DNA from 2 places in the Enterococcus sp. AMC1157 genome. Region 1 is predicted to be linked to the other one. Evidence: a T-box and tRNA genes for the amino acid it is inferred to sense, from the RefSeq annotation. Region 1 holds a T-box; the other holds one or more tRNA genes.
The links. The T-box of region 1 lies ahead of tyrS (tyrosine--tRNA ligase). A T-box ahead of a tRNA ligase gene usually reads a tRNA of that ligase, here a tRNA-Tyr.

Region 1 (16,075 bases):
ACTCAGGGAAACTAACAGAATCCCCTTTTTCATAGATATCTTCTTCGGTCAAATCATTTTGAACCATAAATAATGCCATGTCACCGACTACTTTAGAAGATGGGGTTACTTTAACGATATCCCCAAACATCATATTAACCGTACGATACATCCGTTTGATTTCTTCCCAACGGTCACCTAAACCAACTGCTTTGGCTTGTTGTTGAAGATTTGAATATTGTCCCCCTGGCATTTCATGCATGTAAACTTCAGTTTGTGGAACATTTAAGCCATTTTCAAATGGCTTATAGTACATGCGAACATCTTCCCAGTATTGGTTTAACTGTTGAACATTTTCAATATTAATATCTGGTACACGATTACCATTTACCAATGCATAATACAAACTACTCATACTTGGTTGACTTGTACTGCTACTCATCGCGCTCATTGTCACATCCACGATATCTACGCCAGCAGTAACAGCAGCAGAGTAAGTAATGATTCCATTTCCGCTCGTATCATGTGTGTGTAAATGAATTGGAATATCTACCGTATTTTTTAACTCACTAATCAAACGATAAGAAGCTTGAGGCATTAATAAACCAGCCATATCTTTAATTGCAATAATATGAGCGCCTTGAGCTTCTAGCTCTTTTGCCATATCTTTGTAATACTGCATGTTATATTTCGCTCTTGAAGCATCATGAATATCACCAGTATAACAAATAGCTGCTTCTACAATCTTACCTGCATCACGCACCGCTTGAATACTTTTTTCCATTTGTGGAATCCAATTTAAACTATCAAAAATACGGAATACATCTACCCCTTGTTGGGCAGCTTCGTTAATAAATTCAACCAATACGTTGTCTGGATAATTGGAATAACCTACCGCATTAGAACCGCGGAATAGCATTTGTAATAAAGTATTCGGCATTTCTTTACGTATTTTTCTTAATCTTTCCCATGGATCTTCCGTTAAGAAACGATAGGCCACATCAAAGGTCGCACCGCCCCACATTTCGCTTGAAAACAATTGAGGAACAGCTGCTTCTGTCAGTCCTGCAATTTTTGTTAAATCATGTGTACGAACACGGGTTGCTAATAAACTTTGGTGAGCATCTCGGAATGTTGTATCTGTCAAAAGAACATTCTTTTGTCCTTTAATCCATTCAATTACGCCCTCTGCCCCTTTATCATCTAACACATTTTTAGCACTTACAAAGTGATCCAATGTTTCCAAACGTTTAGGCATTCTTGGTTCTGCAAAATATTTTTTCTTTTCTTTTTCAATCCCAGGAAATCCATTGACAGTGATTTCACCAATATATTTCATAGTTTTATTTCCACGGTCTCTAATTTTTGGAAATTCAAATAATGCTGGAGTTGTATCGATAAAAGTTGTTTTAGCATCACCTGAACGAAACTCTGGATTTTGGATAACATTGCGCATGAATAGAATATTCGTTTCTACTCCACGAATACGGAACTCTTTTAACGCTCTTTCCATTTTGTCGATAGCTGTTTTAAAAGTTGAAGCGTGACTACATACTTTAACTAATAAAGAGTCAAAGTGAGGCGTTACTTCATAACCAGCATAAGCATTTCCGACATCTAAACGCACACCAAAACCACCTGGTGAACGATACGTATCAATTTTTCCAGTATCAGGCATAAACCCATTTAAAGGATCTTCTGTTGTAATACGACATTGAATAGCCGCACCTTCAAATGTAATTTTGTCTTGTGTTGGAATACCAATTTCTTGATGTAAATTTTTTCCTTGAGCAATTAAAATTTGAGTTGTTACAATATCAACATCAGTAATCAATTCAGTAATTGTATGCTCTACTTGGACACGAGGATTCACTTCAATAAAGTAAAAATTATCTCCCTCTACTAAAAATTCAACTGTTCCAGCATTAACATAATTCACATGTTTCATTAGTTGAACGGCTGCATTACAAATTGCTTCTCGTTGCTCATCATCCATAGAAACACAAGGTGCTACTTCAACAACTTTTTGATGACGTCTTTGGACAGAACAATCACGTTCAAATAAATGCACAACATTTCCGTGAGTATCACCCAAAATTTGTACTTCAATATGTTTAGGATTACCAATATATTTTTCTACATATACTTCATCGCTACCAAATGCGGCTTTAGCTTCACTTTTCGCTCGTTCATAACCATCGCGAGCTTCTTTTTCATCATGGGCTACACGCATCCCACGACCACCACCACCAAGGGCAGCTTTAATCATCACAGGATAACCATGCTCATCAGCAAATGCTAAAATACCATCGATAGAATCAACAGGACCATCTGATCCAGGAATAGATTGAATACCAGCATCAATCGCTGCTTCTTTTGCCTTAATTTTGTCTCCAAAAATATCAAGATGATGGGTTGATGGGCCAATGAAAATAATTCCCTCTTCTTTACATCGTTTAGCGAATCCTAGATTTTCTGAAAGAAATCCATAACCAGGATGAATCGCTTCAGCTCCAGATTCTTTAGCAATTCGAATAATATCTTCTATATCTAAATAAGCATCAATTGGGCGTTTACCTGCTCCAACTAAATAGGCTTCATCAGCTTTGAATCGATGCACAGAATACTCATCTTCCGCTGCATAAATAGCCACCGTTTTAATTTTTAATTCCACACATGCTCTAAATACTCGAATAGCGATTTCTCCACGATTCGCAACAAGAATTTTTTTCATCTAACCACTCCTTATTTCTACTAAAGTAATAAAATTTTAGAAAACAAAATTTTAATTCTATTGAAATGCCGTATACAATCTCACTAGCTTAGAGTTTCTGGTGCTAGTTCGTTTTAGTAGATTTAAATTTCTGAAAAGCAAAATTTAAATCCGATTCTCTCTTCGCATACCAACTCACTAACTTAGAGGTCCTAGTAAGTGAGACTGGCATCCTTAATTTTATTGAAGTACCGTGTAATTTCATAAGAAAATTAGCTTAATTGGTATGCCCTTTTCTTTTCATCTGCACTAATATTTAGCACAAAACCAATACTAATTGAAAACATCAGCAAACTGGAACCACCCTGGCTGATAAATGGAAAGGTTATTCCCGTCAATGGAATCACTCCTGTAATTCCACCTAAATTAATAAATACCGAAATTAAAAATAAAGAACCAATTCCGATACACATCATTGAATTAAATGGATCCGAAGAGCGAATTCCAATTAATAAAATCCTGGCAATCATATAAAATAGCAAACCTAATATCAATATCGCTACAATTAGACCTAACTCTTCTATAACAATCGCAAAAGCAAAGTCGGTTTCTGCAAATTTAAGAAATCCTTTTTTCTGGATGCTATTTCCTAATCCGCGACCGAAAAACCCACCATTGAACATTGCATAATATCCTTGTACAAGTTGATGCCCCGCTCCGTATTCATCCAAAAACGGATTTCTAAACATGGCAAAACGAGACACCACATGGGATGGTAGGAATAATTTACCAACAGAATTAACTAAAGGAATGGTTACAACACTGGCAACTAACGCTGTTACCCCTGCAACCAAGGTTAGCAAGTAATTTACACCACTCGCCATCAAAACAACCATCACTAACAATACAATGATTGCTGCATTCCCATAATCCGGATAACTGACTACAATTGCCACCTCTACAGCTAGAACAACTAACAATCCTCGGACACTCGTCCAAAAATTTTCTTGAATTAAGCTCTGTCTATTCGCTAAAGTGGCTGATAAAAACCAAATTGTTACTATTTTAAAAAACTCAACTGGCTGTATCGTCCCAATACTAGGAATTTCAATCCAACCGTAGGCATCGTTGACTTTAGGAAAGGCAAAAACTGAGAGTAACATAAAAAAGATTACAACCATCGCAAACTGGGTAAGTTTTTTACTTCTCAATAAATCAGTTTTCATCTTATAAATAATAGTCATGACAATTACACTTAAAATCCAAAAGAGCAATTGCTTAATAGCTTGATTGGCAAAATTTAATCCAGCTGATAGCATGACATACGATGTGGTGCTATATACCATCATTAAACCCACAACACTCAAAATTAGAAAAGGAATCAAAATTCCAAAGTCTAACAACTGTCGTTTTTTTACTTTATTAGGCAAGATCTAAACCTCCTTGCCAATTTCATTAGCTTTCGTTTCCTCATAAACCTCATTATAGAGTTGATTTAAATCTCTTTCTAAATCACTTAGTAGTTGTTGGCCTACCTCGTTGGGAACAATTCCTAAACGAATCGCAAATGCCACTTGGCGAGATAATCCATACATTTGAGTATCTACAACTTCCTCAAACGCCTTACATTGAGAAATACATAAACTGTTTTTCTGATTTCTAATTAGCATTCGAATGCGATCGGCTTCTTCAACCAGCATCTCTGTCGCTAATTTTGGAGTAATGGATTTCATTCTGCTCCCTCCTATTCTTTCGTTTCATTATTATAGCATAAATTAATGAACAAATGCTTCTTACAATTAATGAAGTTTGAATAAAAATTTACATCTTTCGTGAAACACAAGCGATTTATGAAACATATGAACAATTGTTTAATTCTCTATTTTTTCAAGAAAGTTTATTTTATCAAGCTTTCTTCTTATACTTTTTAAAGTTTCCCACAGATTTTAAAAAATAAATTTTTTTTCTTGACAAATAGTATTATGGACGTTGATAGACTTATACAATTTTTATTCAAAAATAAGATAGATCTCGAGAGATCTATCTTACCTACTATTTCTTATTCAGCTTTTTTTCTTTTTTTAGCTGATTTTTCACGTTCGTTTTTATTTAAAATTTGTTTACGTAAACGAATGCTTTCCGGCGTTACTTCACAATATTCATCGTCATTCAAGAATTCTAGAGATTCTTCTAATGAAAGAATACGTGGTTTTTTGATAACTGAAGTTTGGTCTTTCGTAGCTGAACGAACGTTAGTCATTTGTTTTGCTTTAGTAATATTAACAGTTAAGTCATTATCACGAGCATTTTCACCAATAATCATACCTTCATAAACTTCAGTAGTTGGTTCTACAAAGACTGTTCCACGTTCTTCAATACTCATGATTGAGTAAGTTGTCGCTTTACCAGTATCAATAGAAACTAAAGCTCCATGATGACGTCCACCAATTTGGGCTGGAATCATAGGTAGGTATTGATCGAATGTATGGTTCATAATTCCATATCCACGAGTCATTGATAAGAATTCGTTAGTATAACCGATTAATCCACGAGCTGGCGCTAAGAAAATAATTCTTACTTGTCCATTTCCTGTATTAATCATGTCTTGCATTTCAGCTTTACGAATTCCTAATGATTCGATAACAGAACCCATATATTCTTCAGGTGTATCGATTTGAACACGCTCGAAAGGCTCACATTTTACACCATCAATTTCACGTTCAATTACTTCTGGACGTGACACTTGTAATTCATAGCCTTCACGACGCATATTTTCGATTAAGATTGACAAATGCAATTCTCCACGACCTGAAACTGTCCACGAATCCGGACCAATTGGTTCAACTCTTAATGATACGTCAGTTTGTAATTCCTCCATCAATCGTTCTTCGATTTTACGTGCAGTCACAAATTTACCTTCACGACCAGCAAAAGGAGAGTTATTCACTAAAAATGTCATTTGCAAGGTTGGTTCGTCAATATGCAAGATTGGCAAAGCATCTTGATGATCAGCTGGAGTTACAGTTTCACCAACAAAGATATCTTCCATTCCTGATACGGCAATTAAATCACCCGCAATAGCTTCTTGAATTTCTACTTTTTGTAAACCAAAGAATCCATACAATTTTGTTACGCGGAATTGTTTGACTGTTCCGTCTAATTTCATTAACGCAACACTGTCTCCAACTTTGATTTTACCACGGAATACACGACCAATTCCGATACGACCAACATAGTCGTTATAATCTAAAAGTGATACTTGGAATTGTAATGGTTCGTCACTATTATCGATTGGTGCTGGAATATGTTCAATAATAGTATCAAATACTGGTCCCATTGTGTGTTCTTGTTCAGCTGGATCATTAGACAAGCTTGAAGTTCCATTTAATGCTGAAGCATAAATAACTGGGAAATCTAATTGATCATCATCTGCGCCTAATTCGATAAACAATTCTAATACTTCATCTACTACATGTTCAGGACGAGCAGAAGGTTTATCAATTTTATTAATAACTACGATTGGTGTAACATGTTGTTCTAAAGCTTTTTTCAATACAAAACGAGTTTGTGGCATTGTTCCTTCATATGAATCGACAACTAAAACTACACCGTCAACCATTTTCATGATACGTTCCACTTCTCCACCGAAATCCGCGTGTCCAGGGGTATCCATGATGTTGATACGAGTTCCTTGATAATCTACTGCTGTATTTTTAGCTAAGATTGTAATTCCACGTTCTTTTTCAATTGCATTTGAGTCCATTGCACGTTCTTGTAATTGGGTACGAGCATCTAATGTATCTGATTGTTTTAGTAGTTCATCTACTAATGTTGTTTTACCATGGTCAACGTGGGCAATAATAGCTACGTTGCGAATATCATCTCTATGTTTCAATTTAATTGCTCCTTTTAATTTGGCTTTACACTTGACGAGTAATTATAACAAATAATCTTTCTGAAAACTAGTGAAAAGTTTTCAATTGTGAATGTTTTTAATAAAAAACCTACAAAATGTGCTTCACAGCACTTTTGTAGGTCATAAATTATATATTTGATTGATTAGCTAGCTCTGTTAATTCTTCAAAAGCACTTGGTGTAGCAGCAATAAAATATTCTCTTCCATAAATTTTCAGAGGGTCACCATGGATATTACCCATCTTCATGCCTAAAGCTTCAATGAGTACACCACCTGGTGCATAATCCCATGGGGCCAAATTGGAAACATAACCAACTCTTCTGCCTAGGGCCATTCCAATCAATTCGATACCTGCGCAACCAGACATTCGAACACCCATTGAACGTTCACCCATTATTTGTGCATTCGCCACATTGTGTAAGTACATAGCAGAATTCATCCCTAATAAACCTTCATTTAATGAAATATCTTTAGGAGGGTTAACTGCTTGGTCATTTAAGAAAACACCAACTTCTTTGCCACCCCATAAAAAATCATTTTTGATCACATCATAAACAAAACCTAAAACACCTTTGCCATCTTGATAGACAGCCAACATAATACAAAAATTTTCGTGTTCTAAGACAAAGTTCATTGTTCCATCGATAGGATCAATAATGAACACTCGACCGCTTAAATCTGATACTTGATCCTTGCCGTTTTCTTCCCCTAAAATTTTCGCCTCTGGATCAAAAGCTAAGATTTTTTTACTTAAATATTCTTGGGTTTGTTTATCCAAGTTTGTTACCAAATCTTTTCGACTAGTCTTTGTGTCTACTTTTAAATCATCTTCATCTAGGGCTGCTTTAATTATTTCTCCCGCATCTGTCATCCAAGTTTTAATTTTATTAATGATTACTTCCATAGTTTATCTTTGCTCCTTCATGCGCAATTTTCCAGTGGATGTTTCTTTGGCTTTTTGTAAAGCTCGGTACAATGAGTAGCCGGATAATTCTTCAAATTCTCTTCCCAATTTGCGTTCTTCTCCAATACTACGAACCACTGTTTTAAACTCTTGATGAGCTTTCATAAATACATCAATAGAAACTCCTTTTTCATAAGTCTGTTCTAAGACGTCCCACATTCGCATGACAATGACCATTTCGTTTGTATTCCAGTCTAAATTCAATGGGTACTGATATTCTTTCATCTTGTCCTTAACTCCTTATATATTCACTCTAAAAATAGTGTATCATAAGTTTGTAAAGAAACGAAATAACTAAAATAGTTAATCTTCGACTAAAAACCTCACATATTTCCTTTTACCAATTTGCAAAATGTCATTATTTTTTATTACTTTTTCTAAAAAATCTATTGGCATCATTTTCATTTGATTTAGTTTTATTCCGTCTTGATTGAGAATCCTTTTAAACTCACTTTTACTTTTAATTATTTTTCCCGCTATCAATTTATTTAATGCTTCCTCCCAAATCATTCCATTAGCTATAATTAGCACAGGGATTTCTGTTGGTAATTTTCCTTTTTGAAATACTTGTTGAAATTCCAGTTTAGCCAAATCTGTTTGTTCTCTCCCATGGTATAAACTTGTTATTTCTTCAGCTAACTCTAATTTTATATCTCTAGGATTTTCACCCGCATCCAATCTATGTTGAAGCAAAGTAATTTCCTTAGGTGTTACATCTGTTGTCAATTCAAAGTATTTAATAATAAGTGAATCCGGAATTTCCATAACTTTTTTAAACATAATCATTGCCGATTCAGCTACTCCAATATAATTTCCTAAGCTTTTACTCATTTTTTCTACTCCATCCAAACCTTCTAGTAACGGCATAAATAAAGCCACTTGCTTTTCTTTTTTCCAATATTTTTGTAGATGTCTTCCCATCAAAATATTAAATGTTTGATCGGTTCCACCAATTTCAACATCTGCTTCAATTGCTAGAGAATCGTATCCTTGCATTAAGGGATAGAAAAATTCATGTATACCAATCGGCGTATGATTTAAGTAACGTTTCTTAAAATCTTCTCTTTCCAACATTCTCGCCACTGAAATAGTACTAGCTAATTCAAGTGCAGCTTGAAAATCTAACTGATTAAGCCATTCACTATTAAAACGAATAGCGGTCTTTTTGGGATCTAAAATTTTAACTATTTGTGACACATAGGTTCTAGCGTTTTCTTTAACTAAGTCTTCAGAAAGTTGAATTCTGCCTTTTGATTTTCCTGATGGATCGCCAATTCTACCGGTAAAATCACCAATAATAATGACTGCATGATGTCCTAAATCTTGCATTTGTTTGATTTTTCGTAATACAACGGCATGTCCTAAATGGATATCAGGTGCTGTCGGATCTAAACCCAATTTAATCGTCAACGGTTTATTTAACTCCATTGATTTTTTTAATTTTTCCCGTAATTCTTCTTTGGCAACAATTTCAGCAACTCCTTTTAAAATAATTTCCACTTGCTCCTCTACATTCATCAAAATTCCTCCTTTTTAAGTATAAAAAAAACGTCCTCTAGCAAAATAATTTGCTAAAGGACGTTGAATAAACGTGTTACCACCTTTGTTTGAGAAATAGTCACCTATTTCTCCTTTGCAAGTACAATCATACTTGTGCGAGATAACGTTCGCAAGTCCGATTCGGTCTACTAATTAATTCAACCAACAGCTCCAAGATGTATTCCTAATAATTCCCTTTGCGCCTCTCATCTACCGGCAACTTTCTGTCAAGTTCCTTAGAAGTACTCCTTCTTGTCAACACTCTTTATATGAAATTGTATTTATTCTAGTGATTTTCTCTTCGTTTGTCAACCTTAATCAAACAAAGCAGCTCCATATGTCTCAATTACTTTTTGATACCAATGGAAAGAATCTTTTTTCAATCGATTATAAGTCCCATTACCTTCATCGTCTACATCAACATAAATAAACCCATATCTTTTAGACATCTGAGACGTTCCTGCACTCACAAAATCAATTGGTCCCCAACTGGTATAACCAAGCAATTCAACACCTTCGTCAATAGCAGCCTTCATTTCTTTAAAATGTTCAGTAAAATAATCAATTCTATATTGATCATGAATTTTTCCATCTATTACTTGATCAATAGCGCCCATCCCAATCAATTGAATATTACTAATCTATTTCAGCTAAGGCTTTGGCTGGCACGTCTTCTTTTGAGACTTCCTCATAGGTTTCGACATGTGCTCCTTTATTCGTCAATCTTAAGTAACGGTCAACTTTTAATTCCGATAATCCATTAAAAGCAATTTTTCTTGTTTCACCATTTACATCCGCTGCAATTTGTATATAAGTTGCTGTTCCATATCCTTTGACTTCATCAGGTTCCTTTGTTTTCACATAGACATGACCTTTTTTAACTTGAGGGTTTAATTGATCAAGAATTGCTGCAAATTCATTGGTTGAATTTTTCGTCACAACAGTTGATGCAAAAATTCCTCCCCCAAAAATAAGTCCTAATACAACTAAATTTCTGATTAATTTCATTTTAATTCCTCCTACTTACTTGATATATTTATCTTAAAGGAAGAAGTGACGATTTCATTCGGTCCTTAGTCTGAAAAAAAACTTACTCTTTTGTCACTAAAAAAGATGTTAAAAGTTATTTTGGATTATTCTAAAAGAGCCAAATCATACATCGTATAATCACAACGGTAAATAAATAGATATGATCCATCAATTAAAATACCTGTACTTTTTGGAACATCAGTTTTATATAAAGAAACATTATTTCCAGCATAGGTTGCTAACGGAGTGCCATCCTGACTACGAATTAAAATAACTTTCTTTTTACCAGAAAAAGAGTTACGGTAATCATTGACTAGAGAATTAATCACAGGTATTCCTCGATTCAAGTTTTCAATATCAACATTTTCTTTATATTCTTCAAACACGTTCTCTAATTCAGTCTCTGCAATAATCATTGATGATCCTACATGATGCATTTCATTGCTCCCAATCGTGATTTGAATGACAGAGGAATCTTGACTTTCTGCATCTGTATCGAAAGTTGTATCTCTTTCAATCAATATTGATTTCCCCACGACCTGATCAATTAGCTGACTTTGATCATCGTAGGTTTGAATAACCATTTCAAGACCTTTAAAATTCTCCTCAAAATCTTTAAACCACATTCGGATATCTTGACAGCCCGCTAAAAACAACATGGATAATCCCATCATCAAAATAACAATTTTTTTCTTCATTTTTACTACCTCACTTCATAAAATTTGTATTGTAATAAATTAAATATAACAAATCTTTTAATTATGACAATCCGTCGTAGGAATGAAGTTTTTTTTTAAAGAAAAACTGATATATTCCCAAGTATTCTGTCTGCAAAGTACAGATATTATCAGTGACTGATGAGCTTTATAAGCTTCGACTTGGATGTTTCAACTTTTATTTAGCTATGACGATAAACCACAAGTTTTCATTTTTCATGAACAAATGAAAAGAGATATTTCAAAAAAAAGAGTTATCGCCAAAGCGACAACTCTTTTTCACTATTCTAATTAAGCGTGGATTGGTAATCCTAATGCTAATTCAGAAGCATCCATCACGATTTCACCTAAAGATGGGTGAGGATGGATAGTCAATGCGATATCTTCTGCATTCATACCTGATTCGATAGCTAATGCTAATTCAGAAACCATGTCTGAAGCGCCGATACCAGCAATTTGAGCCCCAATAATTACGTGACCATCAATAGTTGCCACCAGACGGATAAATCCTTCTGTTTTACCTAAAGATAAAGCACGTCCATTACCAGCAAATGGGAATTTGAAAGCTTTCGCTTCAACTCCAGCTTCTTTTGCTTCAGCAATTGTCATACCTACTGATGCTAATTCAGGATCAGTAAAGGCTACTGCTGGCATTGCTTTGTAGTCAACTGCTACTTTTTTACCAGAAATTGCTTCTGCAGCAATTTTAGCTTCGTAGCTTGCTTTATGAGCTAAAGCAGCACCAGGTACGATATCACCGATTGCATAAATGTTAGAAACATTTGTGCGACCTTGTGCATCAACGTTGATCAATCCGCGTTCACCGATTTCTACACCAGCTTGTTCTAAGCCCATGTCATCAGTATTTGGACGACGACCAACAGTTACCATTACGTAATCAGCAGTTACTTCCGCTTCTTTACCATCAACAGCATACTTAACAGTTACGCTATCACCATTATCAACAGCTTCTTTAGCCATTGCACTAGTAATAACTGTCATGCCTTTTTTCTTGAAGTCCGCTTCAACAACTTTTACCATATCTTTTTCGTAAGTAGGTAAAATTTGAGGTGAACCTTCAAGAATAGTTACTTCTGCTCCCAAGTTAGCATAAGCGCCACCTAGTTCTGCACCGATAACTCCGCCACCGATGATTACTAATTTTTTAGGAACTTCTTTTAATGCTAAACCACCAGTTGAATCAATCACACGACCTTTAAATTTAAAACCTGGAATTTCGATTGGACGAGAACCAGTTGCTACGATAGCATTTTTAAATTCGTAAGTTTGTGCTGAATCCGGATGGATAACTCGTAAAGTATGATCATCTACAAAGAAAGCTTCTCCTTCAATGATTTCAACTTTATTTTTTTTCAAAAGCATTGCAATACCAGAAGTTAATTGATTAACAACTGTATTGTCTTTCCACTCTTGAGTTTTAGCAAAGTCTAGGACAACTTTCTCAGCAGACACACCAAACATTTCAGAATGTTGCGCTTCTTGATAATGATGACCTGCAGCAATTAAAGCTTTTGAAGGGATACAACCAACGTTTAAACAAACGCCGCCGACTTTATCTCTTTCAATAATTGCTACTTTTTGACCTAATTGAGCAGCTCGGATGGCAGCTACATAGCCGCCAGGTCCTGAACCGATTACTACTGTGTCTAATTCTAAGGCAAAATCTCCAACTACCATTTGTTTATCATCCTTCCATTAATAGTAACTCTGGATCTGCTAACAAACGTTTGATATTATTCATAGCTTGTTGAGCAGTTGCGCCATCAACAATACGGTGGTCAAAGCTTAATGATAATTTCATCATGCGACCAACGACGATTTCGCCTTCTGCATTGACAACTGGTTGTTGAGCAATCGTACCTACACCTAAAATAGCAACTTCAGGGTAGTTGATTACTGGTGTGAACCAAGCTCCACCAACAGAACCAATGTTACTGATTGTAACTGTTCCGTTACGCATATCTTCAGCAGCTAATTTACCTTCATGAGCTAAAGCAGCTTTACCGTTGATTTCATCAGCAATTGCGAATAAACCTTTACGATCTGCGTCTTTTACGTTTGGTACGTATAGACCGTTCGCAGTATCTGTTGCAATACCGATATTGTAATAGTTTTTGTAAACTACTTCTTGAGAAGCATCATCAATAGATGCGTTCAATACTGGATATTTCTTCATAGTTGCAGTTAAAGCTTTAACAACATATGGCAAGAAAGTTAATTTAGTATTTTGAGCAGCAGCAACGTCTTTGAATTTCTTACGTTGATCCCATAATTTAGAAACTTCTACATCATCATGTAAAGTTACGTGAGGTGCAGTGTGTTTGCTGTTAACCATTGCTTTAGAAATTGCTTTACGCATTGGTGTAAGTTTTTCACGAGTTTCCAATTCACCCAAGTTAGATTGATATGGTTGAGCTGGAGCTGCTTTTTCTTCTTTAGCTGCTGGTTTAGCTTCTGTTGCTGGAGCTGCTTCTGTTGTTTCAGTAGCCGCTGGAGCTTGAGAATCGCCAGAGATAAAGCTTTGAATGTCTTCTTTAGTTACACGTCCACCTTTTCCAGAAGGAGTAACTAAAGTAATTTCCACATCATTTTCACGAGCAAATTGACGTACAGATGGCATTGCCAATACGTTTTTGCTTGGTTTTCCAGTTGGAGCAGATGCTTCCGCTGGTGCAGATGCAGCTGCTGGAGCATCTGCTGCTGCAGTTGATGCTGGTGCGCCGCTTGCAGGAGCTGAATTATGTCCTGGAGCATCAATTTCAACTAACACATCACCTACATTAGCTACTACGCCTTCTTCTACAAGAATGTTTTTAACTGTTCCTGTAACTGGTGATGGGATTTCTTCTACTGATTTATCATTTTGTACTTCTAACAAAGTATCATCTTCGTTAATTGTATCGCCTGGTTTTACAAACCATTTAACGATTTCGCCTTCTGCAATTCCTTCACCAATATCTGGTAACTTGAATTGGAATACGCCTTCGCCACCTTCAGTAGGTACAGCTGCTGGAGCTGCTGGCGTTTGTTGTTCAGCTGGAGCTGCTGATTCTGCAGGAGCATCATCTTCATGCCCTGGAGCATCGATTTCAACTAACACATCACCTACGTTAGCTACTACGCCTTCTTCTACAAGAATGTTTTTAACTGTTCCTGTAACTGGTGATGGGATTTCTTCTACTGATTTATCATTTTGTACTTCTAACAAAGTATCATCTTCGTTAATTGTATCGCCTGGTTTTACAAACCATTTAACGATTTCACCTTCTGCAATTCCTTCACCGATATCCGGTAATTTAAATTGAAATGCCATTTTGATATCTTCCTCTCTTATGATCTTAGAAGTTTGCGATTTCTCTTACTTTTGCTTCAATATCTGCTGCGTTTGGCAACCAAGCGTTTTCTGCTTGACCAAATGGGAATACAGTATCTGGAGCAGATACACGTCCGATTGGTGCTTCTAGAGAAAGGATTGCGCGTTCAGAAATTTCAGATACTACTTGAGCAGCAACACCTGCTTGTTTTTGTGCTTCTTGAACTACTACTACACGACCTGTTTTTTCAACAGATGCGATAATTGTTGCAATATCAAGAGGAGCAACTGTACGCAAGTCGATAATCTCAACACTGATATCTTCTTTTGCCAAGACATCTGCAGCTTTGATTGCTTCACGAACCATTGCACCATAAGTGATGATAGAAACGTCTGTACCTTCACGAGTTACAGCAGCTTTATCCAATGGAACTGTATAAGATTCTTCTGGCACTTCTTCACGGAATGAACGGTAAAGTTTCATGTGCTCTAAATAAACAACTGGATCGTTGCTTCTGATTGCAGAAATTAATAATCCTTTTGCATCATATGGGTTTGAAGGAATTACTACGCGAATACCAGGAGATTGAGCAATCAATCCTTCCAAGTTATCTGAGTGCAATTCTGGAGTATGAACCCCACCACCAAATGGTGAACGGATTGTGATTGGTAAGTTTCTAGTACCACCCATACGGTAACGAGTACGAGCCATTTGTGCTACAACTTCATCCATCGCTTCAAATACGAAACCGAAGAATTGTAGTTCTGGAACTGGACGGTAACCTTCCAATGCCAAACCAAATGCTAAACCAGCAATGCCTGATTCTGCTAGAGGTGTATCAAATACACGATCTTCGCCAAATTTTTCTTGTAAGCCTTCAGTCGCACGGAATACCCCACCGTTTTTACCGACGTCTTCACCAAACATCACTACGTTTTCATCGCTGGCTAACTCACAAGCTAGGGCATCAGTGATTGCTTGAATCATTGTTTTTTGTGCCATGATTATTTCGACTCCTTCGCTTCGTAAATTTCAATTTGTTCTTTAATGCTTTGTGGTTGATCTTCAAACATGTTTTTCAAGAAATCAGAAACTTTTTGTTTTGGCGCTTTATCAGCTTCAGCAATTGCTTCTTTGATTTCTTCTTTTGCTGCTTCAATTACTTCTTCTTCTTTCGCTTCAGTCCATAAGCCTTTAGCTTCTAAATATTTACGGAAACGAACCAATGGATCTTTTGCTACCCATTCATCGTCCATTTCTTTAGAACGGTAACGAGTTGGATCATCACCAGATAAAGTATGTGGACCATAACGATAAGTTAATGCTTCGATTAATACAGGGCCGTTTCCAGCAACTGACCAATCACGAGCCATTTTTGAAATAGTGTACATTGCCAATGGATCCATACCATCAACTTGAATACCTGGAATACCTGCAGCTACAGCTTTTTGAGCCAAAGTTGTTGCAGCTGATTGTTTATCACGAGGTGTTGAAATCGCAAAACCGTTATTTTGGATAAAGAATACAGCATTTGCTTTATAAGCACCTACAAAGTTAATACCTTCATAGAAGTCACCTTGTGAAGAACCACCATCACCAGTATAAGTGAATGCTACATTTTTCTTACCGCGCATTTTAAGTCCTAAAGCTACCCCAGCAGCTTGAACATATTGTGCTCCGATAATGATTTGTGGTGGTAAAGCTTTCAAGTCTTCTGAATAGTTGTTACCTCCAACGTGTCCACGAGACCATAAGAATGCTTGAGTTAAAGGTAAACCATGTTGAATTAATTGTGGTACATCACGGTAACCTGGTAATAATACATCTTCTTTTTCAAAAGCAAAATGACTTGCTAACTGACTTGCTTCTTGTCCAGCCGTTGGC
Region 2 (16,075 bases), 600 kb from region 1:
TTTACAATTGCTCGAGCAATCGAAACACGTTGTTGTTCCCCACCAGACAGTTCACTAGGAAATACGCGTACTTTATGTTTTAAACCAACTAAATCTAATACTTCCATTACACGTTTTTTGATTTCACGTGGTTTACGACCGATAACTTGCATTGCATAGGCAACATTTTCATAAACTGTTTTCTTTGGTAACAATTTATAATCTTGGAAAACTACACCAATTTCTCTTCTCATTAATGGAACTTCACGGTTTTTCATTTTTACTAAATCATGTCCTGCGATATTTAGTAAGCCTTTTGATGCTTTTTCTTCTCGATACATTAATTTGATAAAGGTAGATTTCCCTGCACCAGAAGGTCCAACGACATATACAAATTCACCTTGATTAATTGAAACCGAAAGATTACGGATAGCTGTTGTACCGTTAGAGTACTTCTTCATTACATCTTGCATTTCTATCATGGCTATCTCTCCAATCATTTTTTATTCATACCGACTTATTATAACACGGCTATATTTCAAATATCTTTCACTAAGTTACATTTACATTTCATTTAAATACATTTTAATGACTGTTCATAGAACACCATAAAAATAAAACTTCCAGTTCAACTGTCCGAAAAAAGCTCATTGCCAAAGACCGCTCTGAGCCTTCTCTTAGAAGTCTCAAAGCTTTCGGCGTTCAAACACACTGTAAGAAGTAGAGAATCCCTACTTCCAACATTGTGTAATTCATCCTCATCTACAATTGGCGATGAGCCTTTTCTCCTAGTTGCCCTTACAGTTTTTAAAATTCATTTTGTCTCTAAAGAAAAAACTACCATTAGAAACTGAAAGAACAAAACGGAGAAAACACTCTTGTCGTGTGATAAAGAGCTGACGTTCAAACACTGACTAAGTGTGATAACACTTAGTCAGTGTTTGAACGTCAGCAGCCTAAGAGACTCTACACAGAGGCTCGTGGCGTTCTCACACAACAAGAACGTGTTTTCAGAGTTTTTGTTGTGGAAGTTTCTTCATCCGACTATTTCTAAGATAAATATCATTTTAAAACAATAATTTATTCTGTTTGTGTGTTTAGTTTTGATTTTAGGTAGGCATCGATGAATCCGTCTAAATCACCATCCATTACTGCTTGAACATTTCCTGTCTCGAAATTTGTTCGATGATCTTTTACCATTGAGTAAGGATGGAAAACATAAGAACGGATTTGGGAACCCCAGCCGATTTCAAGTTGTTCTCCACGAAGAGCTGCAGCTTCTTGTTCTTGTTTTTCAACTTCCAATTGATACAATTTAGCCTTTAACATCCCCATTGCTTGCTCTCGGTTCTTTAATTGTGACCGTTGTGCTTGACTAGCCACCACAGTTCCAGTTGGTAAATGAGTAATTCGCACGGCAGATTCAGTTTTATTAATATGTTGTCCACCAGCTCCACTGGCACGATACGTATCAATTTTTAAATCATCTGTATTGATTTCTACTTCAATATTTCCATCAAGTTCTGGCATGACATCTACCGAACAAAAAGAAGTATGTCGTCTTTTGGCCGAATCAAAAGGTGATATTCTAACTAAACGATGGACACCTTTTTCCGATTTTAAATAACCATAAGCATTATGACCTTTGATTAATAAAGTCACACTCTTAATTCCTGCTTCATCCCCAGCTTGATAGTCTAATACATCCACTTGGTAACTGTGTTGTTCTGCCCAACGTGTATACATTCTCAAAAGCATACTTCCCCAATCTTGGGACTCTGTACCGCCCGCTCCTGGATGCAACTCTAAAATGGCGTTGTTTCGATCATATGGCTCATCTAGTAGCATAGAAAGTTCGTAGTTATTCATTTCTTCGGTAAGCTTCTCCATAGACTCCACCAGTTCTTGTTCCATTTCTGGATCTGGTTCTTCTTGAAGCATTTCTAATAAAACTTCTAATTCTTCCACGCTTTCTGCTAGATGGTTAAATTTGTCGAAGGCTTCTTTATTAGCATTATTGGCATTAATCAATTGCTGTGCTTCCTGGGCATCGTCCCAAAAACTTGGATCCGCCATTCGATCTTCTGCTTCAGCGATATCTTCTTCTAATTGTTCGAGGTCAAAGAGACCCCCTAAAGCTGTTTATTTTTTCATTCATTTCTTCTAATCGATTGCGAATTTCTGCAATTTCCATTCTGATTCCTTCTTTCATTATTAAGTAAAAAGGAGCCTTGACAAACAAATGTCGTAGCTCCTCAAAACCAATTATTCTTGGTTTAAAAACCATTCTTCAAAAACAGATTTCATGATTGAAAAATTTTAGGAACAATTTTCAAACATTTCTCTTCTAAGTCAGATTGACTTACATTCCTTTGCCATGACAGTTTTTAAATTTTTTCCCACTACCGCAAGGACATAATTCATTACGACCTACTTTTGTCACTTGTACTGGACGTTTTTCAGACGTATTTGTTGCTTCAGAAGATTCAGGTGCCTCTGCCTCACCTTTAGCTACTTGTTCACGTTGAACATTTTGGCGAATTTCAGCTTTCATGAATAAACGGGTCACGTCATATTCAATTGCTCCCACCATATTTTCAAACATAGTATAACCTTCTGTTTGATACTCAACCAATGGGTTATTTTGTCCATATGCACGTAAACCAATCGATTGGCGTAACTGATCCATCGCATCAATATGATCTGTCCACTTCGTATCAACCACTCTTAATATAACAACTTTTTGGAATTCCAATAATTGTTCTGAGCTATTTAATTGTCCCACTTTTTCGTCAAATTTCTCTTGGGCGCGTCCGATTAAATAATCTTTCACTTCTTGAGCCGATTTGCCTTCTAAATCAGCAATTGAAATAGAGTCTTCATGAACTAAAACACTTGCCGCAAAGTCAACAATACCTTCAAGGTTTAATGTATTTGCTTCAACATCAGTATGTCCATCCACGACACGTTCAATTGTACGTTTGACCATACCCATAACTACTTCAGAAAGTGTTTCTTCTTCCATGATTACTTGTTGGCGTTGGCCATAAATAACTTCACGTTGTTCACGCATCACGTCATCATATTGTAAGACATTTTTACGTGTATCGTAGTTGTTTCCTTCCACACGTTTTTGAGCAGATTCTACTTGACGAGAGAACATACGACTTTGAATAACTGAATCTTCTTCATCTACATTTAAACGATCTAAGAAGGCTTTGATTCGGTCAGAACCAAATCGTTTCATCAAATCATCTTCTAAAGATAGATAGAATTGAGAGACACCAGGATCACCTTGACGACCAGAACGTCCACGTAATTGATTATCAATACGACGAGATTCATGGCGTTCAGTACCAATAACAGCTAATCCACCTAATTCAGCTACACCTAAGCCCAGCTTGATATCCGTTCCACGACCAGCCATATTGGTAGCGATAGTAACCGCACCCTTTTGACCTGCATTTAAGATAATCTCTGCCTCTTTAAAGTGATTCTTAGCATTCAAAACTTCATGTGGAATACGTTCTTTAGCTAATTCATTAGATAACATTTCCGAAGTTTCTACAGCAACAGTACCAACCAAAATTGGTTGACCTTTGCGATGACGTTCTTTAATATCTTGAACGACTGCTTTAAATTTACTTTCTAATGTTGGGTATAATAAATCAGCACGGTCATCACGAACAATTGGTCTATTGGTTGGAATTTGGAAAACTTCCATATTATAAATTTCACGGAATTCTTCTTCTTCCGTCTTAGCTGTCCCTGTCATTCCTGCAAGCTTTTTGTACATACGGAAGAAATTTTGGAAAGTGATGGTTGCCATTGTTTTGGTTTCATCTTCAATTTCTACGCCTTCTTTAGCTTCAATTGCTTGATGAAGCCCATCAGAATAACGACGACCATCCATAATACGGCCCGTAAATTGATCGACAATCATTACCTTGTTTTCTTGAATTACATAATCAATATCACGAATCATAATATAGTTTGCACGCAATGATTGATCCAAGTGATGAGTCAGAGCTGTATTTTCAATATCATACAAATTGTCTAAGCCGAAGTTTTCTTCTGCTTTTTCAATTCCGCTTTCAGTTAAAGTAATTGTTTTTGATTGAACATCAATTTTGTAGTCTTCTTCATTTTTTAAACGTTTGATAAAATTATCTGCACGAACATATAAAGCAGTTGATTTTTCAGCCTGCCCAGAAATGATTAATGGTGTTCGTGCTTCATCGATTAAAATAGAGTCAACTTCATCTACAATAGCAAAATTTAATGGACGTTGAACCATTTGATGACGATAAACCACCATGTTGTCTCGCAAATAGTCAAATCCTAATTCATTATTTGTGCTATAAGTAATATCGCAAGCATACGCCGCACGTTTCTCTTCTGAGGATTTAGAATTGATATTCAATCCAACCGTTAATCCTAAGAAATCGTACAACTCACCCATTTCAGTTGAGTCACGTGTTGCTAAATACTCATTGACAGTAACAACATGAACACCTTTACCAGTAATTGCGTTTAAGTATACAGGCATGGTCGCGGTTAAGGTTTTACCTTCCCCTGTACGCATTTCTGGAATGTTTCCATCATGAAGTACAATCCCACCCATTAATTGGACATGGTATGGAAATAGTCCTAATACACGTTTTGCAGCTTCTCTAACAACCGCAAAAGCTTCTGTTAATAATTCATCTAATGTTTCACCATTTTGATAACGTTGACGGAATTCATCTGTTTTCCCACGTAATTCAGCATCTGACAATGCACTCATTTGATCGGCTAAGGCTTCGATTTTCGTTGCCATTTGGTCCAATCGTTTTATTTCTTTTTTATCATTTTCAATCAGTGTCTTTAAAAAGTTGGCCATCCCTTTGTGATTCTCCTTTTACGCATTGTTCCACTTCCTAATTTCTAGGAAAGTCTCCAATCTATTTTATCACTAGTTTCCTTTGATTGCTACTTTTTCCGTCAAAGTAATAGCTTAAAGTAGCAGAAATAGAATTTTGTTAATTTTATGGTTAAGATTATGTAAATTATTGAATCCAAATTTTATTTCAATGAACAGCTTCTAATCATTCTCACGTCAAAGAGAAAAATTTTAACGTTAAAAAAAGAAAACTAGATGTAAAAACATCTAGCTTTCAAAATCAGTTAATCTGTTTCAATTAGGCCATATTTACCATCTTTACGTCGATAAACGATACTAGTACCATTTGTTTCTGCATCTTCAAAGATGAAGAAATTATGTCCCAACATATTCATTTGTAATACAGCTTCTTCACTGTCCATTGGTTTTAATGAAAGACGTTTAGTGCGAACAATTTCTAATTCAGAACCATTTTCTTCTTCACTTTCATCTGAATTTGAAAAAAGCGGTGCACTCAAGTCAGGTAACGCCGTTTCACGGGATTTGCGATTAATTTTCGTTTTAAACTTGCGGATTTGTCGTTCTAATTTATCGACAACCAAATCAATACTTGCGTATAAATCTGGTGAAGTTTCTTCCGCTCGTAACACTAGATAAGGCAGTGGAATAGTTACTTCTACTTTTGCTGTTTTCTCAGTGTAAACCTTTAAGTTAACGTGAGCTGTTGCATCTGGTGCATCGCTAAAGTAGCGTTCTAATTTCCCTACTTTTTTCTCTACGTAGTTACGAATTGCTTCCGTCACTTCAATATTTTCTCCGCGTACATTGTATCTAAACATAACAATTGCCCCTTTCATCTACCAATTAAAGAGAAGCAAGGACCACTCTGCTCTCTCCTTATATTCATTATATCGAACTTTATAAGAATTGCAAAAGAAATCGGTATCAGAAACAGAATAAATTTTATCGTGCAAGTGTGAAAGTTTGAATTTCTTTAGGTCCATAGGATAACAAAACCTCTGCTGCATGAAATAAAGTTCGTCCTGTTGTATAAACATCATCCACTAAGATCACTTTTTGATTTTGAATTTTGAGGGCCTCTGGAGTTCCACAAAACGGCTGAGGCATCGCTAAACGCTCCTGACGATTTTTTTCAGACTGCGGCGTTAAATGTTGATTTCTTATTAAATAACGACACATTGAAACATCAGCTGCCTCTAAAATAGCTTCTACTTGATTAAATCCTCGTTCTAACAACCTCTTTTCAGTTAAGGGAATTGGAATAACCAGTGCAGACTGATGTTTGAAAAAACCTGAAACTTCTGAAGCAAAGACCCTTTTCAAATGATAATCTCCTAAAAATTTAAATTGATACATCCATTCTTTAAATCCCTCACTGTATTGAAATAAAGCATGGTGTCTAAAATTATAGGCTGGATATAATTTTTGCCACCTTTGGCACTCTATACATATTGATATTTCTCCCATCTTCTTACATGTTGGGCAACAAGGTTCATCTAGCCATGTTATTTTTTTGATACACTGCGAACATTTTTCTTCTGTAATGATCCAGGGAAACAAAATTTCTTGAATGGATAGGTTGCGAATCAGTTCTTTTTGACACCAACTACAATTCATTGTTTAACCACCTTTGCGCTAAATGATTCATCTCTTTTATTTCTTTTAAGGCTTGGCGAATAGCTGGAGTTTGTTGATTGAAAAAGAATAACACTCGTCCTCTATTAAAATCGCCTTTACGATCCACTCTACCAGCAATCTGCACTAAAGCGGATTTAGAAAAGACTGGATGATTAGCTCCCAGAATAATTACAGAGACATTTTCGAAAGTGACCCCACGTTCAAGAATGGTTGTAGAAAGTAAAATTCGATATTTTTTTTCACGCATATTTTGAACTTTTTCTTCTCTCTGTTCATCTTGCGCGGAGACACAAGTCAGCTCATCTGTTGTAAAAAAAGAGGACAATTTCACATAAACTTTTTTCATAAATACAATACTAGGACAAAATACTAACACCGCATTATCTTTCATTAATATGTTGAGGTACCGAACTAACTTACGAATTTTCCGAGTAGATACAAAACACTGCTTCCATGATTCATACCAAATAAGTTCAGGAACGATTAATGGTCTTTGGTGAAACCTTAAAGGAAGTTTTTCAATAGAAAATGTCTTTATTTCTTTTAATAGATTTTGAGAGGGTGTCGCTGTTAAATAGATATAATTACCTATTTGTTTTAATGCTTGTCTGACCGCAAAACGTAAAAGAGGATCTCCTTCGTATGGAAATGCATCAATTTCATCAACAATTAATAAATCAAAAGCTTGATAAAAATGAAATAACTGATGTGTGGTACAAACGGTCAACTTACTGTATCGATAACGTTCTTCTGATGCTCCATAAAGAAGTAAGGCTTTTTCATTAGGGAAAACTTGAGAGATTCGAGGATAGATTTCTCGACAAACATCAATTCTAGGAGAAGTTACGCCAACTCTACCACCCTTTTTTAAAACTTCCGCAATTATTGGAAAAATCATTTCAGTCTTACCCGATCCTGTGACTGCCCAAATAAGTGAGTGCTTGTTCTTTTGGAAATTTTTGATTAAAACATCAGCAATTTTTTGTTGAAAATTGGTCAGAGTGCCACTCCATGTGAATTGAATATCTCGTGCTTCAGTCTGCTCTTCTTCTGATGCTAATAAATGTCGACTGGTTAAACGCCCAAAATCAATACAAAAAGGACAATAAATATCTCCATTAGGTAATTCTGCTATTTCCTTAACAAAGTGACTCCCACATCGTTGACAAAAGACTTTATCACCTAGTACTAGCGCCTCACGACAGGTTACCGTCGATGGCAATTTTTGATTTACTTCCACAACAACTTGTCTTCCTAAAAACTCCGACATATTTCATCACCTCAACTAAAGATACGCAAAAAAATGAACTTTTTTTTATATCTTTAGTAAAATATATAAACTCAGTTTTCAATAAAAAAAAACTGTAACATTTTATAGTTACAGTTCTTTACTTCTTATTCAACAATTAATTTTAATGCTTCTTCTAATACTTTAGCGCCATTCATCATTCCATAATCGGCCATGTTGATTACCTCTAATGGAATACCTTTTGGTGCTAAACGTTTTTCAAAGTCACCCTTCATAAAACGTACTTGAGGACCTAATAATAATACATTTACATCTTTATTTTCTAAATGGCTATCAGCTTCTGAAGCCGATACTGCAAAAATATCTGCTTCTATTCCTTGTTCATCTGCTGCTTTTTGCATTTTTGTTACTAATAAGCTGGTGCTCATACCTGCAGAACATACAAGCATAATTGTTTTTTTCGCCATACCAATTACTCCCCACTTTAAATTATTTAATATCTCTTATTATAAAATATAATCTATGATTGTCAATGAATCAAAAAGCCTAGTTTTTACTGGGCATTAACCAGTTAGCCTTTAATAAAGGTCGAAAAACGATGTACTCTTTTTCTAAGTTTACATGAATTACTTCATAATTAGCATTAATCCAAGCATAGGCTCCTTTTTCAGGGTGACGATAATCATTTGCCCACCAGTCAAGGCTTGTACGGGCTGTTTTAGGTAAGCCATTTGCCGGAAATAATAGTTCATCAATTTGAGTAAAAGTTAATGTTACTTGTGATCCACCATTGTTTTGTAAGTATTTGGTAATCACTGAGTATTTCTTTTTACGTTCCGCCATTTTTCCGCCCCCTTTTATTTATTATTACGCTTTCATTACAAAAAAGCAAGGGTTACCAATTTGAAAAAACAATGATTTTTCCCTATACTAATTAAGTATATATTTTATTTATCCAGATGAGGAGATTGCCCGTGATTGATACTTATTTAACAATTAAAGAAGATGGACAAGCTGAACTAGAGATCAAAAAATCTAGGTTTATTTGTAGCTTGAAGAGAATCGAATCCGAAGAAGAAGCTAAGGAATTTATTCAAAAGATAAAAAAGGAACACTGGAAAGCCAATCATAATTGTAGTGCCTTTGTTTTGGGAGAACAAAATGAGATCCAACGTTCTAGTGATGATGGAGAACCTAGTGGAACTGCTGGTGTCCCCATGTTAGAAGTGCTCAAAAAAAATGAATTAATGAATGTTGCGGCGGTAGTCACTCGTTACTTTGGCGGTACAAAATTAGGTGCTGGAGGTTTGATTCGTGCCTATTCAGGAGCAGTAGCAAATGCTCTACATGAAATTGGTATCGTTCAAGGTATTTTACAACAAGAGGTTTTTACTACAATAGACTATTCGTTATTGGGTAAATTACAACATTATTTAGAGCAAAAAAACTTACAAGTCAAAGATACTCAATTTTTGGAAAACGTTACTCTGTGTGTCATGGTTGAAGAGGTGCACGTTTTCCAAGATGAAGTGACGGATTTACTAAATGGACAAGTCACCTTTTTTAAAGGAACTAGTTCTTACATTGAAATTCCAAAAAAATAAATTCAGGATGTTATGACCATCAGTGATTGAACAGTAAAAAATCCGAAGAAAAGTAGATCATTTCTATTTTGATGAAATTTATTCTACTTTCTTCGGATCTTTTTGTCATTTTTTTATTTTTCCAAGAAAAATTCAAATCGATTCCCTACATATTGACTGCGAACATACTCAAAAGGATGACTATCCTCTAAAAAAGAAACTTGACGCATTCGTAAAATGGCATCTCCTTTTTTTATATCTAAGTAATCGGCAATTTTTTCAGAAGCTAACATAGCTGAAATCGTTTGGTTGGCTCCACCAATTTTTCGATGTCCTTTTTCTTCAAGCGTTCGGTATAAAGAAGAAGTAATCTCAGACTTACTAAATTGATAAATTAATTTTTCTGGAATACTCGCTACTTCAAAACAGATTGGAATCCCATCAGCTAGACGAATTCGTTCCATTCGTAAAATAGTATCGTCTTTTGTTAACTTAAGTTTATCCATCTCGCTAGAACTAGGGGAAGTAATCACATAAGATACAGCCCTGCTTGACGGCTCTCGTCCTTGTGAAAGCATGATTTCTGTAAAACTGGTCGTCCCAGTCATTTTTTCTTGAACCTTCCGACTGGCAACATAGGTTCCTGAACCTATCTTTCTCTCTAAAATTCCTTCATCCGCTAAGGTTTGGATTGCTTGCCGTAAAGTCATTCGACTAACCCCAAACTGCACAGACAATTCTCTCTCAGAAGGCAAACGATCACCTATTTCCCAAAAGTTAGATTCTATTTTTTCTTTGATTGCATCATGTATTTGTATATAGACGGGTAATGTATCTGGCATTGCTATACCTCCTAAATTTCATTTGGTAATTATTTTTGATACTCTGGTGTTTTTTCACTCTTTTTTTTTCTATACCATTATAACTGGTATATACCTTAAAACACAATACCTAAAGCACAAAAATACTAGTTATAAAGAAGAAAATTACGGTAATAATCCTAGATTAAAAGGATGACCCCGCCTTTGAAGATAAAAGGATATGATATACTCAAAATGAACTTAATTCATTTTGAGTAGGTAATGGAGGAAATTGTATGAAAAATCTAGTTCTTTTAAGAGGCGTAAATGTTGGCGGAAATAAAAAAGTACCTAAGGCTGATTTTAAACAAGTCTTAGAAAGTCTGAGCTGTACAGAGGTCATCATTTACATTAACTCTGGAAATGCAATCTTTGATTCCCCTAAAGATTTATCTCAGCAACAAATTCAAGAAGTTCTTGAACAATATTTTGGCTTCTCCATCCCCACCCTCTTGATTTAAGGATCAAAGATAGTTCAGATTGCTGAAGCGATACCGCAACAATGGGCTAATGACAAAGTCATGAAAAGTGATGTTGTGTTTCTTTTTGACGAAATTAACGATAACTCCATTCTAATTCAGTTGGGCTACAAATCAGTAGTTGAACATATGATTTACGTAGACGGAGCAGTCCTTAGTATGATTACACGTGACAATCAGTAAAAAAGTAGTTTGAAAAAACCGGTTGGGACAAAACTTTATTCTAAAGTTACTGTTCGTAATGTGAATACAGTTAGAAAATTAGCCGAACTAATCAAAGCAGAATAAATGCTTTCATTAGTTTCTTAGCAAAAAAGATAAAACAATACTCCTCCGAAAAATCACCTAAATATTTATCCATCGACTATCAGCCATTTTGGGGAAACAAAAAAAGTTTGCTAACCATTTGGTAGCAAACTTTTTTGAAAATAGACTTTAATGATTTTTTGAGTGCCATTTAATCGTGCGTTTGGTTTGACGTGGCTGTGTTACTTTTACGCCTTTTTTATCGATTTCTACAGATACGTCTTTCTTCGCTACATCGTATACATGCTCTGCGACCTCTGTTATTTTTTCTTTTAAATTGAATGGAAATTTCATTAAAAACCCTCCTTCTCTAAACTGCCTCTCTTTTAGAGTATCGCAAATGTTTAAATTCTTCAACAAAAAAGGACACGTTTTTCACGTGTCCAAGAAAACTGGGGTAGCTGGATTCGAACCAACGCATGAGGGAGTCAAAGTCCCTTGCCTTACCGCTTGGCTATACCCCATTAATGGTGGAGGAGAGTGGATTCGAACCACTGAACCCTAAGGAACGGATTTACAGTCCGTCGCGTTTAGCCACTTCGCTACTCCTCCAAAAGGTTGTTTAACAACCCGACTTAGTTATAATACAAGATTATTTAATTTAATGCAAGAGGTTTTTTGCTCTTTTTTATTTTTTCTAGAAACTATTCATGTAAGTTCCATTGACGAATAATTGTCTCTACTGCAATTTCCATTGTTTTACTTGAACCTAAGTCTTCATTGTCCATGAAGCTGTGGAAATCTTTTGGTGCATACTCCAAAACTTCTCCAATTTTTTTCTTACCAATATGCAATTCAGTAACTTCATAAGTTGTTCCATTGATTACTTTGCTCGTATCTTCCATGCGAATTTCAATATCTTTGTTCTTTTTCATGATTTTCACCTCAGATCTCTTTAAATCTTCTATCATTTTAAAATTTTTTGCATCTAAATACTTATTTTAGAAAGGTTTCAACAAAAAAAACCTCGATTTCTATTTTATCATATTTAGATAAAATTCCTAGTAATAACTTCTATTTTTCAGTCAATCCTCAAAAAGAAATAAATACTTACACTCAAAACCAAATGGAACTTCCAGAATAAAAACTGAAATAATCTGGGAGAAAAGTCAGACCGATTTCTCACAATGTCTGTTCTTTACGGGCAGATGGTTTGGAAGTTTGATTATTTCTTGCTTAACAAAAAAGGACATATTTCCAACATGTCCTCCTGTTTATATTCTATTGGCTAATACCTACTGTATTAATAATTGTATAACCAGCGTCCTCCAACACTTGTTTAATACTTGTTACATCTTGTGACTCTACCTGTATCTCGACAATTGTTTGATTATTCATTCGATTGACAACAATCGTTGCAATACTAAAATCTTTATCTGCTAATGATTGAGCAATATGGGCAAGGATTCCCTTATGATCTTCTAAAAGCTGAATGGTTACTCTTGTACCACCATCGTTATAACCTGTAATTTTCAAGAAAGCATCAAAGATATCATTGTTCGTAATGATCCCTTTCAACTCTTCCCCATCTATTACTGGTAAAACACCAATATTATTGCTACGCATAATCGAGATTGCATCTTCTAACAAAGCATCTGGAGCGATAGTTTCTACTTTTTTAATCATTACATCTCGAACAGTTGTCTTGTTCAACAAATAATTCACTTCATAAACACTTAAACTTGTCGCTTTTGATGGCATCGCTTCTTGAATAATTCCTTCAGTAATCAAGCCCACAAGTTTTCCTTGCTCCAAAACTGGTAGACGGTGGATGTCATGTTTTTTCATTAAATCAATTGCGTCAAAAATTGGTGTTTCTGGTGATACAGTTATTAATTCGGTTGACATAAAATCACTAACACTCATTTTTTACCCTCCTAAATACGCTTTTTTCACAGATTCACTAGATAATAGCTCTGTTCCCGTACCCTCAAGTACAATTTTTCCTGTTTCCAAAACATAACCACGATCGGCAATCGAAAGTGCCATATTGGCATTTTGTTCAATCAACAAAACGGTTGTCCCCTGTTGCTTAATTTCTTGAATTATCGAAAAAATCTCACGAATAAAAATTGGTGCCAATCCCATAGAAGGTTCATCCAGTAAAAGTAACTTAGGTTTAGACATTAAGGCTCGTCCCATAGCTAACATTTGCTGTTCCCCGCCTGATAGTGTAGCAGCATCTTGATTCTTTCGTTCCTTTAAAACTGGAAACTTTGCAAAAACTTGTTCATAGTCTTCTTTAACACCACTGTCTTTTCTTAAGAAGGCACCCATCTCTAGATTCTCTTGGACAGTCAGACCTGAAAAAACATGACGGCCTTCTGGCACTTGTGATAATCCTGAAGCTACAATCTTTTGAGGAGCTTCTTTTTCAATCGTTCTTCCTTCAAAAGTAATATTTCCTTCAGATGGACGAATAAGTCCAGAAATAGTACGTAAAATTGTCGTTTTACCAGCACCATTAGCACCAATTAGTGAGACAATTTCTCCTTGATTTACTTGAAAAGAAACATCACGCACGGCTTGAATCATACCATAACGAACGGATAAGTTTTCTACTGTTAACATTATATCTCCCCTCCTAGGTAAGCTTCAATCACTCGTGGATCATTCTTAATTTTTTCTGGATCGCCCTCAGCAATAACTTGACCATATTCTAAAACATAAATCCGTTCACAAACATCCATAACCAAACTCATATCATGTTCAATCAATACGACTGTCAAATCAAATTCTTGCTGAATTTTACGAATTAATTTGGTTAAATCGGCAGTTTCTTGCGGATTCATCCCAGCTGCTGGCTCGTCTAAAAATAAAATTTTAGGTTCTGTTGCTAAAGCTCGTACAATTTCCAAACGTCTTTGTTGTCCATAAGGTAAGTTTCTAGCTAAGGTGTCAACTTTATCTTCTAACTCAAAGATAGTCAATAACTCACGAACTTTTTGTCTCATCTCTTCTTCTGATTTATAAAACTTAGGTAAACGAAGAATACTTGTTAAAAAGCCCTGTTTGTTTTTAGAATTCATCGCAACTAAGACATTTTCCATCACTGTTAAATCTTTAAATAAACGAATATTTTGGAAAGTACGAGATACTCCTAAATCAGCAATTTTATATGGCTTCATTCCATTTAAACGTTGCTCAACACCTTCAACTTCAAACAAGACATCCCCACTACTTGGTTCATAAACACCTGTTAGTAAGTTAAATAGAGTTGTTTTTCCGGCACCATTCGGACCAATTAAACCAATCAATTCTTGTTTTTCTACTTCAATGTCTACATGAGAAACAGCTGCTAGGCCACCAAAATTTTTTGTCAAATTATTAACCGTTAGTAGAGGCATTTGAATCGTCCCCCTTTTTACTAAATTTGTCGAAAATACGTTTAACTGAAAATTCCCATGTTCCCAATAATCCACCTGGTTTGAAAATCATGATGGCAATAATCGCCAACGCATAAATAATCATTCGTAAGTTACCAAAGTCTTGAAGATACATATTTAAGATTCCCAAAACAATCGCTGAAACAACCGCCCCAGTGGTGCTTCCAATTCCTCCAAATACGACAATAATTAAGACATCAATTGATTTCATAAAACCATAATCTTGAGGGAATACTGATTGTTGATAGCTGGCAAATAAGCTCCCTGCCAAACTAGCCAAAACTGCTCCCATAACAAAAGCGACAACTTTGTATTTTGTTGTATTTACTCCCATTGACTCTGCAGCAATTTCATCTTCTCGAATAGACAATGTCGCACGACCCGCTCCACTATGAATAAAGTTAGAGACAATCATAATCGATAGAACCATCATAATAAAAATGACTTGCCAGTTACTAAACTGAGGTAAACCAAAAATACCGGCTGGTCCATTAGTTAAATCACGAAGATTAATTATTAAAATACGAATAATCTCAGAAATTCCCAAAGTAGCAATTGCTAGATAGTCACCTTTTAGACGCAAAGTAGGTATCCCAACAACTACTGCTACAATTCCTGCAATCAGCATTCCGATTAATAAACTTGTAAAAAATCCACCATAAGTTGGATTATCTCTGGTTATGATTGCAGTTGCATAGGCACCAATCGCCATAAAACCCGCATGTCCTAAAGAGAACTGTCCAGAAAAACCAATAATTAGATTCAAACCGACTGCTAAAATAATATTAATGCCAATGTTAGCAATAATCGCATCTGTAAATAGATTAATGACGCCCCCATTATATAAGGCGAATAAACCAAAATAGATGACAGCGGCTAAAGCCAACCAAATTAGATTGTATTTTAAATTCTTTTTCATCGCTGACACCTACACTTTCTCTTTTATATTTTTTCCTAAGATACCCGCTGGACGAATTAATAAAATAAAAATTAATACGGCATAAACTAAGGCATCTTTATAATCAGAAAATCCTAAAGCAATAGCCATCGTCTCAATTAAACCAATAACAAATCCACCCAAAGCTGCTCCGGGAATAATTCCAATTCCACCTAAAACAGCAGCAACAAAGGATTTCAAACCAGGCGCAACACCCATCATTGGGTTAATTGAATTGTAATACAAACCAATCAACATTCCTCCAGCTGCAGCCAAGGCTGAGCCTAAAGCAAAGGTAAACGAAATTGTCCGATTGACATTAATTCCCATTAATTTTGCCGCATCAGCATCCACACTTACCGCACGCATCGCTTTACCCATACGTGTTTTTTGAACAATTAATTGTAATAAAACCATTAAAGTAACTGAGATAAACAAAATCAGTAATTGAATATTACTTACCGTAATAAAACCAATACTGAAGGTTTGTCTAACAATCGCTTGAGGAAACGGTCTTGTATCTGGTGAAAAGAAATAAATCATCAAATTTTGTAACAAATATGAAACACCGATTGCCGTAATCAACGCGGCAATTCGTGTTGATTTGCGTAAAGGTCGATACGCTAAAAATTCGATTGTTACACCAAAGAAAGCACTAATTAGCATTGATAGAATTAAGGCAACAAAAAATCCCAAACTATTCGTTAAAATTCCCCACGTATTAAAGGAGTTAATAATAAAGTAACCAATAAAAC

Region 2: it has a tRNA-Tyr gene. The T-box ahead of tyrS (tyrosine--tRNA ligase) is inferred to sense a tRNA for this amino acid. The anticodon was not compared.

Annotation. Positions count from the first base shown of each region.
Region 1 covers NZ_CM177099.1:564,905-580,979, forward strand. The annotation lists gene AC4BBX_RS02815 (pyruvate carboxylase) at 1-2,713, opposite strand, end outside; gene AC4BBX_RS02820 (FtsW/RodA/SpoVE family cell cycle protein) at 2,965-4,122, opposite strand; gene AC4BBX_RS02825 (Fpa/YlaN family protein) at 4,126-4,425, opposite strand; gene typA (translational GTPase TypA) at 4,752-6,587, opposite strand; gene AC4BBX_RS02835 (inositol monophosphatase family protein) at 6,736-7,512, opposite strand; gene AC4BBX_RS02840 (UPF0223 family protein) at 7,516-7,797, opposite strand; gene tyrS (tyrosine--tRNA ligase) at 7,876-9,090, opposite strand; T-box leader at 9,144-9,379, opposite strand; partial or broken gene AC4BBX_RS02850 (family 1 glycosylhydrolase) at 9,426-9,731, opposite strand; gene AC4BBX_RS02855 (YxeA family protein) at 9,748-10,119, opposite strand; gene AC4BBX_RS02860 (DUF5052 family protein) at 10,245-10,838, opposite strand; gene lpdA (dihydrolipoyl dehydrogenase) at 11,148-12,554, opposite strand; gene AC4BBX_RS02870 (dihydrolipoyllysine-residue acetyltransferase) at 12,562-14,190, opposite strand; gene AC4BBX_RS02875 (alpha-ketoacid dehydrogenase subunit beta) at 14,216-15,193, opposite strand; gene pdhA (pyruvate dehydrogenase (acetyl-transferring) E1 component subunit alpha) at 15,196-16,075, opposite strand, start outside.
Region 2 covers NZ_CM177099.1:2,867,827-2,883,901, reverse strand. The annotation lists gene ftsE (cell division ATP-binding protein FtsE) at 1-461, opposite strand, end outside; one part of gene prfB (peptide chain release factor 2) at 1,060-2,100, opposite strand; one part of gene prfB (peptide chain release factor 2) at 2,102-2,173, opposite strand; gene secA (preprotein translocase subunit SecA) at 2,342-4,861, opposite strand; gene hpf (ribosome hibernation-promoting factor, HPF/YfiA family) at 5,146-5,700, opposite strand; gene AC4BBX_RS14050 (ComF family protein) at 5,825-6,499, opposite strand; gene AC4BBX_RS14045 (ATP-dependent helicase ComFA) at 6,489-7,790, opposite strand; gene AC4BBX_RS14040 (PTS sugar transporter subunit IIB) at 7,916-8,236, opposite strand; gene AC4BBX_RS14035 (DUF7662 domain-containing protein) at 8,316-8,612, opposite strand; gene AC4BBX_RS14030 (YigZ family protein) at 8,744-9,373, shown strand; gene AC4BBX_RS14025 (GntR family transcriptional regulator) at 9,487-10,194, opposite strand; gene AC4BBX_RS14020 (DUF1697 domain-containing protein) at 10,449-10,673, shown strand; gene AC4BBX_RS14015 (hypothetical protein) at 11,127-11,291, opposite strand; tRNA gene AC4BBX_RS14010 (tRNA-Gln) at 11,390-11,461, opposite strand; tRNA gene AC4BBX_RS14005 (tRNA-Tyr) at 11,466-11,549, opposite strand; gene AC4BBX_RS14000 (DUF2969 domain-containing protein) at 11,642-11,875, opposite strand; gene AC4BBX_RS13995 (CBS and ACT domain-containing protein) at 12,219-12,863, opposite strand; gene AC4BBX_RS13990 (ABC transporter ATP-binding protein) at 12,867-13,568, opposite strand; gene AC4BBX_RS13985 (ABC transporter ATP-binding protein) at 13,568-14,344, opposite strand; gene AC4BBX_RS13980 (branched-chain amino acid ABC transporter permease) at 14,325-15,302, opposite strand; gene AC4BBX_RS13975 (branched-chain amino acid ABC transporter permease) at 15,312-16,075, opposite strand, start outside.